DNA from 2 places in the Kosakonia sp. MUSA4 genome. Region 2 is predicted to be linked to the other one. Evidence: predicted binding sites of a transcription regulator. Region 2 holds the regulator's gene; the other holds the start of a gene.
What was found. The regulator LexA, encoded in region 2, represses DNA repair genes until DNA is damaged. The targets are predictions, from matches to a motif close to TNCTGTATGTACATACAGNA.
Positions count from the first base shown of each region.

Region 1: a site for LexA is predicted at 4,362-4,381, ahead of C0557_RS08015 (DNA translocase FtsK 4TM domain-containing protein). Genes of this name have one in related genera too.

Region 1 covers NZ_CP025697.1:1,690,164-1,697,481, forward strand. Annotated here, with positions in the region: gene cydC (cysteine/glutathione ABC transporter ATP-binding protein/permease CydC) at 1-457, opposite strand, end outside; gene cydD (cysteine/glutathione ABC transporter permease/ATP-binding protein CydD) at 458-2,224, opposite strand; gene trxB (thioredoxin-disulfide reductase) at 2,340-3,305, opposite strand; gene lrp (leucine-responsive transcriptional regulator Lrp) at 3,829-4,323, shown strand; gene C0557_RS08015 (DNA translocase FtsK 4TM domain-containing protein) at 4,444-7,318, shown strand, end outside.
Region 2 covers NZ_CP025697.1:36,691-44,008, reverse strand. Annotated here, with positions in the region: gene zur (zinc uptake transcriptional repressor Zur) at 1-481, shown strand, start outside; gene C0557_RS00190 (CsbD family protein) at 590-799, opposite strand; gene dinF (MATE family efflux transporter DinF) at 965-2,299, opposite strand; gene lexA (transcriptional repressor LexA) at 2,376-2,990, opposite strand; gene C0557_RS00175 (diacylglycerol kinase) at 3,099-3,467, opposite strand; gene plsB (glycerol-3-phosphate 1-O-acyltransferase PlsB) at 3,600-6,023, shown strand; gene ubiA (4-hydroxybenzoate octaprenyltransferase) at 6,129-6,998, opposite strand; gene ubiC (chorismate lyase) at 7,011-7,318, opposite strand, start outside.

The DNA of each region.
Region 1 (7,318 bases), 1.7 Mb from region 2:
CCATCACCACAATGATGACCACCAGTGCGCCGACCAGCGGAGAGATGACGCGCAAATAAAGATGGTCGAGTGTATCGACATCGGCCACCACCCGGTTCAGCAATTCCCCCTGGCGAAAACGCGCCAGCCCGGCAGGGGAGAGGGGTAACAGTTTGCTGAAAGTGGCGACGCGTAAATGTTCCAGTACGCGGAAAGTGGCTTCATGGCTGACCAGACGCTCAAAATAACGCCCGGCGGTACGGGTAATCGCAGCGCCACGAACCCCGGCAGCAGGCAGCATATAGTTAAAACTGTAAAGTCCGGCCACGCCAACGACCGCCGAGGCCGACAGGAACCACCCGGAGAGCGTTAACAGCCCGATACTGGCCAGCAGGGTGACAATCGCGAGGATCACGCCCAGCAGCAACATCCATTTGTGGCGTTTATACAGCGCGAGGTAAGGCAACAAAGCACGCATTTAAATCTCCTCCTGGCGGTGGGCGAGAAGGTCGGCAAACGTTCCCTGCGCCGTTGAAAGTTCAGCATAGCTGCCTTGCTCAATGATCTCGCCATCCTGCATCACCCAAATGGCATCCCATTCGTTCAGATTTTCCAGCTGGTGGGTAACCATCAGCGTGGTTTGCTGGTGGGAAGCCTCAGTCAACGCCTGCATAACCCGTTGCTCGCTATGGGCATCCAGGCTGGCAGAAGGCTCATCCAGCAGCAGTAATTTGCACGGCGAAAGCAGCGCGCGGGCTACGGCGACACGTTGTGCCTGACCAACAGAGAGGCGTACGGCCTGGTCGCCAGGCTGCGTTTCCAGCCCTTCCGGCAACAGAGGTAAAAATTCGCTGACCCAGGCTTTATCCAGTGCCGCTTGCAGTTCAGCAGCGCTGGCATTTGGCCGCGCCAGCAGAACGTTTTCCCGTAATGTGGTAGCCGGAAGTTGTGGGTTTTGCCCCACCCAGCTTATCGCTTCGTGCCAGCTATCCGGATCAAGCGCGCTCAGCTCAATACCATTTACGCGCAGCGAGCCCTCATAGGGCAAGAAACCGGAGAGAACATTAATCAGCGAGCTTTTACCAGAACCGCTTTTACCTACCACTACCACACGTTGTCCGGCGGCAAGGGTGAAGTTGAGTGGCCCGGCGAGTTTTGCGCCTTCGGCAGACTTTATTATCAGATTGTGTGCGGTGAGTGTGACAGGCTCATCGCTTGCTAACCGGGTTTCACCGCGTTGTGGATGTGCCAGCGGTGCTTCCATGAACGTTTTTAGGCTGTCGGCGGCACCGATAGCTTGCGCCTTGGCATGATAGAAGGTACCCAGATCGCGTAGCGGCTGGAAAAACTCCGGCGCCAGCACCAGAGCAAGGAAACCGGCGAACAGTGTAACGCCGGTGCCGTAATGACCAAAATTCAGCTCGCCAAGATAAGAGAAGCCGAAGTAGACCGCGACCAGCGCAATCGATAGCGAAGCGAAAAACTCCAGCACGCCGGAAGATAAGAAGGCCAGACGCAACACTTCCATGGTCCTGCTGCGGAAATCCTGAGAGGCGCGACGGATACTCTCGGTTTCCGCTTCGCCGCGACCAAAAATACGCAGCGTTTCCATACCGCGCAGGCGATCAAGAAAATGACCGCTCAAACGCGCCAGCGCTTTAAAGTTACGGCGATTAGCATCGGCGGCGCCCATTCCAACCATCGCCATAAACAACGGGATAAGGGGCGCTGTGCCGAGCAAAATAAGCGCGGCAGCCCAATTAATGGGGAATAAAGTGAGAACGATTAACAGCGGCACGCTGGCCGCAAGGGCCATCTGTGGTAAATAGCGGGCATAGAAATCGTGCATATCGTCAATTTGTTCAAGTACCAGCGTCGCCCAGCTCCCGGCGGGTTTACCCTGGATCCAGGCCGGACCCGCTTGATGCAGGCGCTCCAGCACTTGTCGGCGGATTTCAAAACGAATATGCGCTCCGGCATGAAATCCCACCCGTTCGCGCAGCCAGACAACCCAACTACGCAGGATAAAGATCAGCACCAGTAAGGTGAAGGGTAGCAGTAACGCTTCACGAGGAATATTTTCCATAATCAAATGATTGAGGATGCGCGCCAGTATCCAGGCCTGCGCCACAATCAGTGCGCCGCTGACCACGCCGAGAAGGCGGGAAAGCATTAACCAGCGGCGGGAAATAATGCTTTGCTGTTTCAACCAGCGAGTGAGTTCTTGTTGACGGGTTTTATTCATTGCGCGCTTAGCAGGTGAAGTTATCGGAATTTTTAGCTTGCGCAATGTTACATCGGGGCAAAAATAAAGGCGACTTATAGTCGCCTTTTTTACCTTTGTTACTGACTTGTAAAGATTATTTACGTTCAGCCAGACCGTCGAGATAGCGTTCCGCATCCAGAGCCGCCATACAGCCCGTGCCCGCAGAAGTGATCGCCTGACGGTAGATATGATCCATAACATCACCGGCGGCAAAGACTCCCGGAATGCTGGTTTGCGTGGCGTTACCGTGAATACCGGACTGCACCTTGATGTAGCCATTTTCCAGCGCCAGTTGACCTTCGAAGATGCCGGTGTTCGGGCTGTGGCCGATAGCCACAAACAGCCCCGCAACGTCCAGTGACTCCACGTTGTCTGCATTTTGCGTATCACGCAGACGCAGACCCGTGACGCCCATCTGATCGCCGGTGACTTCTTCCAGCGTGCGATGAGTGTGCAGCACAATATTGCCGCTCTCTACTTTATCCATCAGACGTTTAATCAGGATTTTTTCCGCACGGAAAGTGTCGCGACGATGGATCAGATGTACTTCAGAGGCGATATTTGCCAGATATAGCGCTTCTTCAACGGCAGTATTACCGCCGCCGATTACCGCCACTTTCTGATTGCGGTAAAAGAAACCGTCGCAGGTTGCGCAGGCGGAAACGCCGCGGCCTTTAAACGCTTCTTCCGAAGCCAGCCCCAGGTAACGTGCAGATGCGCCAGTCGCGATGATAAGCGCATCGCAAGTATATTCGCCGCTATCGCCAGTCAGACGGAAAGGACGGTTTTGCAAATCAACGCTATTGATGTGATCAAAAATGATTTCAGTATCAAATTTGGTGGCATGCTCATGCATGCGTTCCATCAGCAGTGGCCCGGTCAGATCGTGCGGGTCGCCCGGCCAGTTTTCCACTTCAGTGGTGGTGGTGAGCTGGCCGCCTTTTTCCATCCCGGTAATCAGCACTGGCTGCAGGTTTGCGCGCGCAGCATAGACCGCGGCGGTATAACCGGCAGGGCCTGAACCAAGGATGAGCAGCTTACTGTGTTTGGCCGTACCCATGAGATCCTCATTGTTGTTTGGCAGACATTGAGCTGAATTGTAGGGAATTTAGCGTCGTAAAAAAAGGGCGCGCCAGTTTTGTTAACGATATGTGTAATAGAAATGACCGATGACGTGGAGGGATTTGGGGCTGAAATATAATAATTTCTACTGAAAATCGGCCTGTTATAAGGTGATAAAGTGAGGATTAGCGAGTGGTGTTGATGAATATCTGGCATGTTGTACTAAAAAAAGATGTTTTGCTTTGACAATCCCCTGCGCATTTGCGAAAACATCAAAGGAAGAGAAAAGCAGTGTTTCGCGCGTGATGCAAACTTACGCACGTAAATGCCATTTTTTACCGGGCTAGTGAAATCTACGCATGGTGTGGACAGACGCCATTCGTGATATCGATAGCTGCCTTTGGCAACGGTCTTCTTAATATTGCCTCCGCAATGCCGTAACGCGACGGGCAAAGACTCTGAACAGTGAAGTGCACAGGGTCAAGACAGGAGTAGGGAAGGAATACAGAGAGACAATAATAATGGTAGATAGCAAGAAGCGCCCAGGCAAAGATCTCGACCGCATTGATCGTAATATTCTGAACGAACTGCAAAAAGATGGGCGTATTTCCAACGTCGAGCTTTCTAAACGAGTGGGGCTTTCCCCGACGCCGTGCCTTGAGCGTGTGCGCAGGCTGGAAAGACAAGGATTTATTCAGGGCTATACCGCGCTGCTAAATCCGCATTATCTGGATGCATCACTTCTGGTATTTGTTGAGATTACTCTGAATCGTGGCGCGCCCGATGTGTTTGAACAATTCAACTCCGCTGTGCAAAAACTTGAAGAAATTCAAGAGTGTCATCTGGTTTCAGGCGACTTCGACTACCTGTTGAAGACGCGTGTACCGGATATGTCGGCTTACCGCAAACTGTTAGGGGAAACCCTGCTGCGTCTGCCGGGCGTGAACGACACCCGCACATATGTGGTGATGGAAGAAGTTAAACAGAGCAATCGTCTGGTAATTAAGACGCGCTAATACGGAACAGGTGCACAATCGCTGTTTTTTGATTACACTCCTGTTAATCCATACAGCAACAGTGCCGGGGAGACCCGGCGCTGTTGTCCGTTTTAGCATCAAGGACCTGGAGAGCCTGTCTTGAGCCAGGAATACACCGAAGACAAAGAAGTCACACTGACCAAGCTTAGCAGCGGGCGCCGACTCCTGGAGGCGTTGCTGATCCTCGTTTCACTTTCTGCCGTCTGGTTGATGGCCGCGCTCTTAAGTTTTAACCCGTCTGACCCTAGCTGGTCGCAAACGGCCTGGCATGAACCTATCCATAATCTGGGCGGTGTGCCCGGCGCATGGCTTGCCGATACGCTGTTTTTTATTTTTGGCGTTATGGCCTACACCATTCCGGTGATCATCATTGGCGGCTGCTGGTTTGCTTACCGTCACCGCGCCAGTGAAGATTATATCGATTACTTTGCCGTATCGTTGCGCATGATTGGTGCGCTGGCATTGATCCTGACCTCCTGCGGTCTGGCAGCGATTAATGCCGATGATATCTGGTATTTCGCCTCCGGCGGGGTGATTGGCAGCCTGCTGAGTACTACGCTGCAACCTCTGCTGCGCAGCAGCGGTGGTACGCTCGCGCTGCTCTGCATTTGGGCCGCCGGGTTGACCCTATTTACCGGCTGGTCGTGGGTTACCATTGCCGAGAAAATCGGCAGTGTCATCCTTAATATTCTGACCTTTGCCAGTAATCGTACCCGTCGCGATGACACCTGGGTTGATGATGACGAGTACGAAGACGATGAAGAGTATGAAGAGGAAAAACCGCGTGAGTCGCGTCGTGCTCGTATTCTTCGTGGAGCGCTGGCTCGCCGTAAGCGCGTGGCTGAAAAATTCGCCAACCCGATGGGGCGTAAAACAGACGAAGCGTTGTTCTCCGGTAAGCGGATGGACGATGAGGAAGATGAGATCGCATACAGCGCGCGCGGTGTGCCGGCGGATGCTGACGACGTCCTGTTCTCCGGGCATCGTGCTACGGAAGCTGAGCAGGAGTACGATCCACTGCTGAACGGGCACAGTGTCACTGAGCCGGTAGTGGCAGCCGCAGCAGCGACAACCGCCGCTGTGCAGGCGTATGCAGCACCTGCTGAACCTTACGTCCCCGCAATGCAGCAAGATATTGAATGGCCGTATGCGCAGGCACCAGCAACTCAGGTACCACCGCAAGCCCCTTATCAGCCAGAGCAGTATGTCGAAGCTGCTCAGGAGGCCCCGTATCATTCTCCTCAGCATGAACTTCCTGAGTGGCAGCAACCTGTCGCAGAAGCGGAGTGGATGCCGGATGCGCCGGTAACGCCACTGCCGCCGGAAGAAGAGGTTTATGCTCAGCAGGCGCAGGAGCCGTTGCCATGGCAAAGCGAACCGCAAATCGCACCGGCTCCGGAACCGATAATCACGCCTGAACCTGAACCGGTCATTGAAGAAGTAAAACAGACTCGTCCGCCGCTTTACTACTTTGAAGAAGTGGAAGAGAAGCGTGCGCGTGAGCGTGAACAACTTGCCGCCTGGTATCAGCCAATCCCGGAGCCTGCTGTTGATGAACCCGCAGCAAAACCTGCTGTTTTCTCTGCGCCATCGGCCGCAGCGGTTGATCCATCCGTTGCTCCTGTCGCGGCTGGCATACAACAAGCTACGGGCCATGTCACCGCTGCAGCGGCAGCCGCAGCGCCGGTCTTTAGCCTGGCTGCTGGTGGCGCACCGCGTCCGCAGGTTAAAGAAGGGATAGGTCCGCAGTTGCCGCGCCCGAACCGCGTTCGTGTTCCGACGCGCCGCGAGCTGGCGTCTTACGGTATCAAATTGCCTTCCCAGCGTATGGCCGAAGAGCGCGCCCGCGAGGAAGAAGTGCATCAGCATGATGACGACGAAGCCGATATGTTGCAGCAGAACGAACTGGCTCGCCAGTTTGCTGCTACACAGCAAGATCGCTATGGAAATGAATTTCAGCACGAGGCGCCACAGTTCCATCCGCAGCACCCCGCAATGAGCGACGAAGAAGTGGAAGAAGCTGAGCTGGCCCGTCAGTTCGCAGCCTCTCAGCAACAGCGCTATTCGGAAGGCCAACCGGCAGGCGCACAAGCGTTTATGCCTGAAGATTTTGCGTTTTCGCCGATGAAAACGCTGGTTGATGATGGGCCGCACGAACCGCTGTTCACGCCTGGCGTGATGTCAGAGCCGGAGCCGCCAGTACAGCAGCCGCATCATTATCAACAACCGACGCCGCCGCAATACCAGCAGCCAGCACAGCCGCACTATCAGCCGCAAACTCCGCAGACGGCTCAGCAGCCCACTATGCCGCAACAGCATCAGGCTGCGCCACAGCCGCAAGAGAGCCTGATCCATCCGTTGTTGATGCGTAATGGCGATAGCCGACCAGTGCAGAAACCGACTACGCCGCTGCCATCACTGGATCTGTTGACGCAGCCGCCAGCGGAAGTTGAACCCGTTGATACCTTCGCGCTTGAGCAAATGGCGCGCCTGGTCGAAGCGCGGTTGGCCGATTTCCGCATCAAAGCCGATGTGGTGAATTATTCGCCGGGGCCGGTGATTACCCGCTTTGAGCTGAATCTGGCGCCGGGGGTGAAAGCCGCACGTATTTCCAACTTGTCCCGCGATCTGGCGCGTTCGCTCTCCACCGTTGCCGTGCGCGTGGTGGAAGTAATTCCCGGCAAGCCGTATGTTGGCCTCGAATTACCGAACAAGAAACGTCAGACCGTCTATCTGCGTGAAGTGCTGGACTGCGTGAAATTCCGGGAAAGTCCGTCGCCGCTGACCGTGGTGCTGGGTAAAGATATCGCAGGCGATCCGGTGATTGCCGATCTGGCGAAAATGCCGCACCTGTTGGTTGCCGGTACGACTGGCTCTGGTAAATCGGTGGGCGTGAACGCCATGATCCTCAGCATGCTGTATAAAGCGACACCGGAAGAGGTGCGCTTTATTATGATCGACCCGAAAATGCTCG
Region 2 (7,318 bases):
GGCTGAAAAGCTGTGCGTGCAGCGCAACGTGCGCCTGACTCCCCAGCGTCTTGAAGTGTTGAGATTACTCAGCCTGCAACAAAGCGCCATCAGCGCGTACGATCTGCTCGATCTGCTGCGTGAAAGCGAACCGCAGGCCAAGCCGCCGACGGTGTACCGCGCTCTTGATTTCCTGCTAGAACAAGGGTTCGTACATAAAGTCGAATCAACAAACAGCTACGTGTTATGCCACCTTTTTGACCAGCCGACGCACACGTCCGCGATGTTTATCTGCGATCGCTGCGGTTCAGTAAAGGAAGAGCAGGCGGAAGGCGTGGAAGATATTATGCATGCGCTGGCGGCAAAGATGGGTTTTGCCCTGCGGCATAATGTGATTGAAGCTCACGGTTTATGTGCAGACTGTGTCGAAGTGGAGTCCTGCCGTCATCACGACCATTGCCACCATGACCACACCGTTCAGGTGAAGAAAAAGCCACGTTAATCTTTGTTCGAGCAAGACGGTAGCTAAAACAGCTGGAGGGGTGGTACGTCCTTGTACCTTCGGGCAGGGTAGCCTGTAGAGGGTTAGCACATTGAGGGGATGTGCAGGCTACCAGCGGTAGTCATTACGCGTTTCCCAATCTGTAACTTCTTTCTCCGCCTGATCTTTGGCATAACCGTAACGTTCCTGGATTTTACCCACCAGCTGGTCACGTTTACCTTCGATGATGGTCATATCATCATCGGTCAGTTTGCCCCATTTTTCTTTAACAGTGCCTTTGAACTGTTTCCAGTTACCGCCGACTTCGTCTTTATTCATCGTTGACTCCTTATCGTTCGGTTAAATAGATAATCGTTCTGCTGAACGTACTGATTATTGTAGTTAAGGATTCCGGCAATCGATTTTTATTCGGAATCTTTAACCGTCACGATGGTTAAAAACAGCATAAGCGAGGCGAGGAAACAGGCAAAAAAACTGGCAATATCAGGAAGGATTCACATCGGAAAACCAGCTGCCGTTACGCCAGTGGCGACGCCACAGCCAGGCAAGCGTAAGCCCGCGCAGGGCGAGAAAGACGGTCAGCGACAGCCATAAACCGTGATTGCCCAGCACCGGAACCGTCAGCAGCGTAACAGCGAACCCGGCGGCGGCAATCGCCATACTGTTACGCATCTCCGCTGCGCGCGTGGCACCGACAAACATGCCATCCAGCAAGTAGCACCACACGCCCACCAGCGGCAGAATCACCTGCCAGAACAGGTAATGCCCGGCGAGCGTCTGCAGGGCAGGAAGCGAAGTCAGCAAGGCAATAATGTCATCACCTGCCAGCGCATAAATCGCCGCAAAGAACAGCGCCACCAGCCCGGCCTGGCGGCATGCCGCTCGCCAGACGTCCATCAACTGGCTGCCATCGCGCGCGCCATAGGCCTGCCCGGAGTGCGCTTCGACCGCATAGGCAAAACCATCCAGCGCGTACGCGGTAAAGGTGAGAAACATCATCAGCACCGCGTTAGCGGCAACCGTCTCACCGCCAAGACGGGCGCCCAGCACGGTGATTGAGCCAAAGCAGAGCTGCAAAAGCAGTGAGCGCAGCATGATATCGCGGTTAAGCGCTAATAAGCGCCGCATACCGCCGCGCCAGGCATTTTTCAGCGCTGGCAGGGTGATACCGCGCATTACCAACACGCGGTGCACCATCAGCAGGCCGATGGCGAAAGTCGCATACTCAGCCACAACGGTGGCGAGCGCAGCGCCCTGCACATTCATGTGCAGGCCCATCACCAGCCACAGGTCGAGCACAATGTTGAGGAGATTCCCCACTACCAGCAGGATCACCGGCGCACGGGCATACTGCACACCCAGTAACCAGCCGAGCAACACCAGATTTCCCAACGACGCTGGCGCACTCAGCCAGCGAATATCGAGAAAGCGCCGCGCCTGCTCCAGCACGGCTTCGCTCCCGCCGGTAATGTGCAGCGCCAGATCGATGAGCGGCGTACGCAGCAGCATAATTAACACACCTGCCGACAGCGCCAATAGCAGCGGCTGTACCAGCGCGCGCGCCAGCGCAGGTGCGTTTTTCGCACCAAACGCCTGTGCCGTAAGACCGGTGGTGCTCATCCGCAAAAACAGCAGCAGCATAAACAAAAAGCTGGTTGCCGTTGCGCCGATCGCCACGCCGCCGAGGTAAACAGGACTATCCAGGTGCCCGACCACGGCGGTATCCACCAGCCCCAGTAACGGAACAGTGATATTGGAGAAGATCATGGGCAGCGCAAGCCGCCACAGTGCTCTGTCAGATGCGTTCAGCAACGGCATGGCAATGTCGAATCAACGGGGAAAATCGTATTACGCAGCGCCACGGTGTTTTGTGTCGCTGCGAAAAGAACAGGCGTTAGAGCCAGGTACCATTACGGATGACGCCAACCGCCAGCCCTTCAATGGTGAAGTTTTGATCGCGCAGATCGACGACGATCGGGGAAAACTCGCTGTTTTCCGGCAGCAATTCGACGGTGTTACCCTGTTTTTTCAGACGTTTCACGGTAACTTCATCATCAATACGTGCGACGACCACCTGGCCGTTACGCACGTCCTGCGTTTTATGCACTGCGAGCAGGTCGCCGTCCATAATACCGATGTCTTTCATCGACATACCGCTAACGCGCAGCAGGAAATCCGCATGAGGTTTGAAGAGATCGGGATCGACCTGGTAGTGACCCTCGATATGCTGTTGCGCCAGCAGCGGTTCACCCGCAGCAACGCGACCAATCAGCGGTAAACCGATATCCTCTTCTTCTTCCAGCAGCAGACGCAGACCACGCGATGCGCCGGAGACGATTTCGATAACCCCTTTACGTGCAAGCGCTTTCAGGTGTTCTTCAGCCGCATTTGGGGAACGGAACCCCAATTGCTGTGCGATTTCCGCACGCGTTGGTGGCATACCGGTTTGAGTGATCCGATCGCGGATGAGATCGAACACCTCTTGCTGCCTGGCCGTTAATGCTTTCATCCCGCCCCCTGGGTGTATATACAGTTATGCTGTGAGTATATACAGTCAAAGGCGATTTTGGAACCAAATTTAAGCAAAAAACCAGGGTGTTATCGATTTCTGGAAGCGTTATCGAAAATGCGACCAGAGAAGCGAGATCCAGGTAAACAGCGCCAGCAGGATCGACATCAGCACTGCCGCCGATCCCATATCCTTCGCCCGACCGGAAAGTTCGTGAAATTCAGAACCAATTCGGTCTACGACAGCTTCAATTGCACTATTTAGGATTTCAACAATCATTACTAGCGACACCGAGCTAATCAGCAGCACCCGAGTGACCGTGTCAATGTCCAGCCAGCAAGCAATAATGATAGCGAAAACAACGGCTACCAGCTCCTGGCGGAAAGCGGCTTCATTGATCCATGCAGCGCGAACGCCCTTCCATGAGTAACCTGCTGCTTTAATGATTCGGGTAATTCCGGTGGTATTATTGGCCATGAAAAGAACCTTTTTATGTAATAAACGTCAATGTCTACATCAGCGTACTGAGGTACAACAGAAATTACGTGCGCTTTCTGATATTCTTGCGGCGCAATGGCACTATTATTAACCAGAGGCTTTTCATCTTTTATGTCCGGTTGGCCACGAATTTACTACAAATTACTGAATTTACCATTAAGTGTACTGGTAAAGAGTAAATCGATACCTGCAGAACCTGCACAGGAACTGGGTCTCGATACTTCACGTCCTATTATGTACGTGCTGCCTTATAACTCTAAGGCAGATTTGATGACATTACGCGCTCAGTGTCTGGCGCACGAACTGCCCGATCCCCTGGAACCCCTGGAAATCGACGGCGTATTGCTGCCGCGTTTCGTGTTCATTCATGGCGGTCCGCGCGTGTTTACCTATTACACGCCGAAAGAAGAGTCCATCAAACTGTTCCACGACTACCTGGATTTACACCGCAGCCATCCGGATCTGGATGTGCAAATGGTTCCGGTATCGGTAATGTTTGGCCGCTCGCCAGGGCGTGAGAAAGGCGAGATTAATCCGCCGCTGCGCATGCTGAACGGCATCCAGAAATTCTTCGCTATCTCCTGGCTCGGCCGCGATAGCTTTGTGCGCTTCTCGCCGCCCGTCTCCCTGCGCCGCATGGCGACCGAGCACGGCACCGATAAAATTATCGCGCAGAAACTGGCGCGCGTGGCGCGTATGCACTTCGCGCGACAGCGTCTGGCCGCCGTTGGGCCGCGTCTGCCGGCGCGTCAGGATCTGTTCAATAAACTGCTCTCTTCTAAAGCGATTGCCCGTGCGGTCGAAGACGAAGCGCGCAGCAAAAAAATCTCTCACGACAAAGCGCAGCAAAACGCTATCGCGCTGATGGAAGAGATTGCCGCCAACTTCTCGTACGAGATGATCCGTCTGACCGACCGTATCCTCGGTTTTACCTGGAACCGTCTCTATCAGGGGATCAACGTGCACAACGCCGAACGCGTGCGCCAGCTTGCGCACGACGGCCACGAGATTGTCTATGTGCCCTGCCACCGCAGCCACATGGACTATCTGCTGCTCTCGTATGTGCTCTATCACCAGGGGCTGGTGCCGCCGCACATTGCCGCAGGCATCAACCTGAACTTCTGGCCCGCCGGGCCGATTTTCCGCCGCCTGGGCGCCTTCTTTATTCGCCGTACCTTTAAAGGCAACAAACTCTACTCCACCGTGTTCCGCGAATATCTGGGCGAACTGTTCAGCCGCGGTTATTCGGTCGAGTATTTCGTCGAGGGCGGTCGTTCACGTACCGGGCGTTTGCTGGACCCGAAAACCGGTACGCTGTCGATGACCATTCAGGCGATGCTGCGCGGCGGTACACGCCCCATCACGCTGGTGCCGATTTATATCGGTTATGAACATGTGATGGAGGTCGGTACCTATGCGAAAGAGCTGCGCGGCGCAACCAAAGAGAAAGAGAGCCTGCTGCAGATGGTGCGCGGGCTGAGCAAGCTGCGTAACCTGGGGCAAGGTTATGTGAACTTCGGTGAACCCATTCCGCTGATGAACTACCTGAACCATCACGTTCCGGAGTGGCGCGAATCTATCGATCCAATCGAAGCGATTCGCCCGGCATGGCTGACGCCGACGGTGAATAACATTGCCGCCGATTTGATGGTTCGCATTAACAATGCCGGTGCGGCCAACGCCATGAACCTGTGCTGTACAGCACTGCTGGCATCGCGCCAGCGTTCGTTGACGCGCGAGCAGTTAACCGAACAAATCAGTTGCTACCTCGAACTGATGCGCAATGTGCCTTACTCGCCGGATTCAACAACGCCTGCCGCCAGCGCGGACGCGCTTATCGACCACGCGTTGCAGATGAACAAGTTCGAAGTCGAGAAAGACACCATCGGCGATATCATTATTCTGCCGCGCGAGCAGGCAGTGTTGATGACCTATTACCGCAACAACATCGCCCATATGCTGATGCTGCCGTCGCTGATGGCGGCGATCGTGACCCAACATCGCGCCATCTCCCGTAGCGATATTCTGCGCCACGTTGAGCTGCTTTATCCGCTGCTGAAAGCCGAGCTGTTCCTGCGCTGGGAAAAAGCCGAGCTGGCGGAAGTGCTGGAAAACCTGACGCAAGAACTGCTGCGCCAGAGCTTAATTACCGTCAAAGACGATCGCCTGAGCATCAACCCGGCCCATTCGCGGACACTGCAACTGCTGGCCGCCGGTGCGCGCGAGACATTACAGCGCTATGCCATCACCTTCTGGCTGCTTGGCAACACGCCGTCAATGAACCGCAGCACGCTGGAAAAAGAGAGCCGCACGCTGGCGCAACGCCTGTCAGTGCTGCACGGCATCAACGCGCCGGAATTCTTCGACAAAGCGGTATTCTCCACGCTGGTGTTAACGCTGCGTGATGAAGGGTATATCAGCGACAGTGGCGATGCAGACCCGACGCGAACGCTGGGCGTTTACCAGATGCTGGCAGACTTGATAACGTCGGATGTGCGTCTGACGATTGAAAGCGCGACGCAAGCGGAAGTGTAAACCGGGAAAGTATCCGCCGGATATCGCTTGCGCTTATCCGGCCTGTGGGATGAGATAATCTCGCAGGCCGGATAACATGCAGCCGCCATCCGGCAGTTTTTAGATTCAGTGCAGGTAACTAAAAGCCAGCCCTAAAAACAGCACCAGCCCCACGTAGTTGTTGTTCATAAATGCTTTAAAACAGGCGTCGCGTTCGCGCCCCGTAATCAATATCTGTTGATAAACAAACAGCACGCCCGCCACCAGTACCGCAGCGTAATACGCCCAGCCCAGCCCGTTAAGCCAGCCAATAGACGCCATCAGCGCCAGCACGGCAACCTGCAAAATACCGATAATCAGCTTGTCATAGCGACCAAACAAAATCGCCGTCGACTTGATGCCAATCTTCACATCATCATCGCGATCAACCATGGCGTACTGGGTATCGTAGGCCACCGCCCACAGGATATTGGCGAAAAACATGGTCCAGCAGCTTAGCGGTACAGATTCGCTGACGGCGGCAAACGCCATCGGAATTGACCAGCCGAATGCCGCGCCGAGCACCACCTGCGGCAGATGCGTGTAGCGCTTCATGAATGGATAAACCCACGCCAGCGCCAGCGCCGCCACCGAAAGCAGGATGGTCATCATATTCAGCGTCAGCACCAGCGCAAAGGCCAGCAGCACCAGAACAACAAACAACACCCGCGCTTCATTTTCCGTGACCGCGCCGCTGGGCATCGGTCGGTTCGCCGTGCGTTTTACATGCCCGTCGAATTTGCGATCCGCGTAATCATTCACCACGCAGCCCGCCGCGCGCATCAGCCAGACGCCCGCAACAAACACCAGTAAGATCCACAGCGGCGGCACACCTGGCGTTGCCACCCATAACGCCCACAGCGTTGGCCACAACAGCAGCAACGCGCCAATCGGTTTGTCCGTACGCATAAGCCTGTGAAAGGCTAACAACTTAGTCTGCGTGAGACTCCACTCCATTCTATTTTCCTCTTAGTACAGCGGCGACGCAGGCAAAAACAGTTCTGTAAGCATCAAGGGTTTCCCCCCCAAACGCAGTCGGGAACGCCGTCCCCACAGCTGCTCATAACGACCAATATCAATAAAGTCACGCGTAAGCGTTGAAGAGGTAAAGAGATATCGCCCAAGCGGCGTATTGCCCAGCCGTTGCAGCGCCATTTCCGGGCCGCTCAGGGTCGATTCCGGCACGACGGTGCGCCCGGCCAGCCAGGGTTCACCATCTGCGCAAAGGATAATCTCCCGCAACCAGTAACGCGCCTCTTCCGGTAAATGCGCGCGTT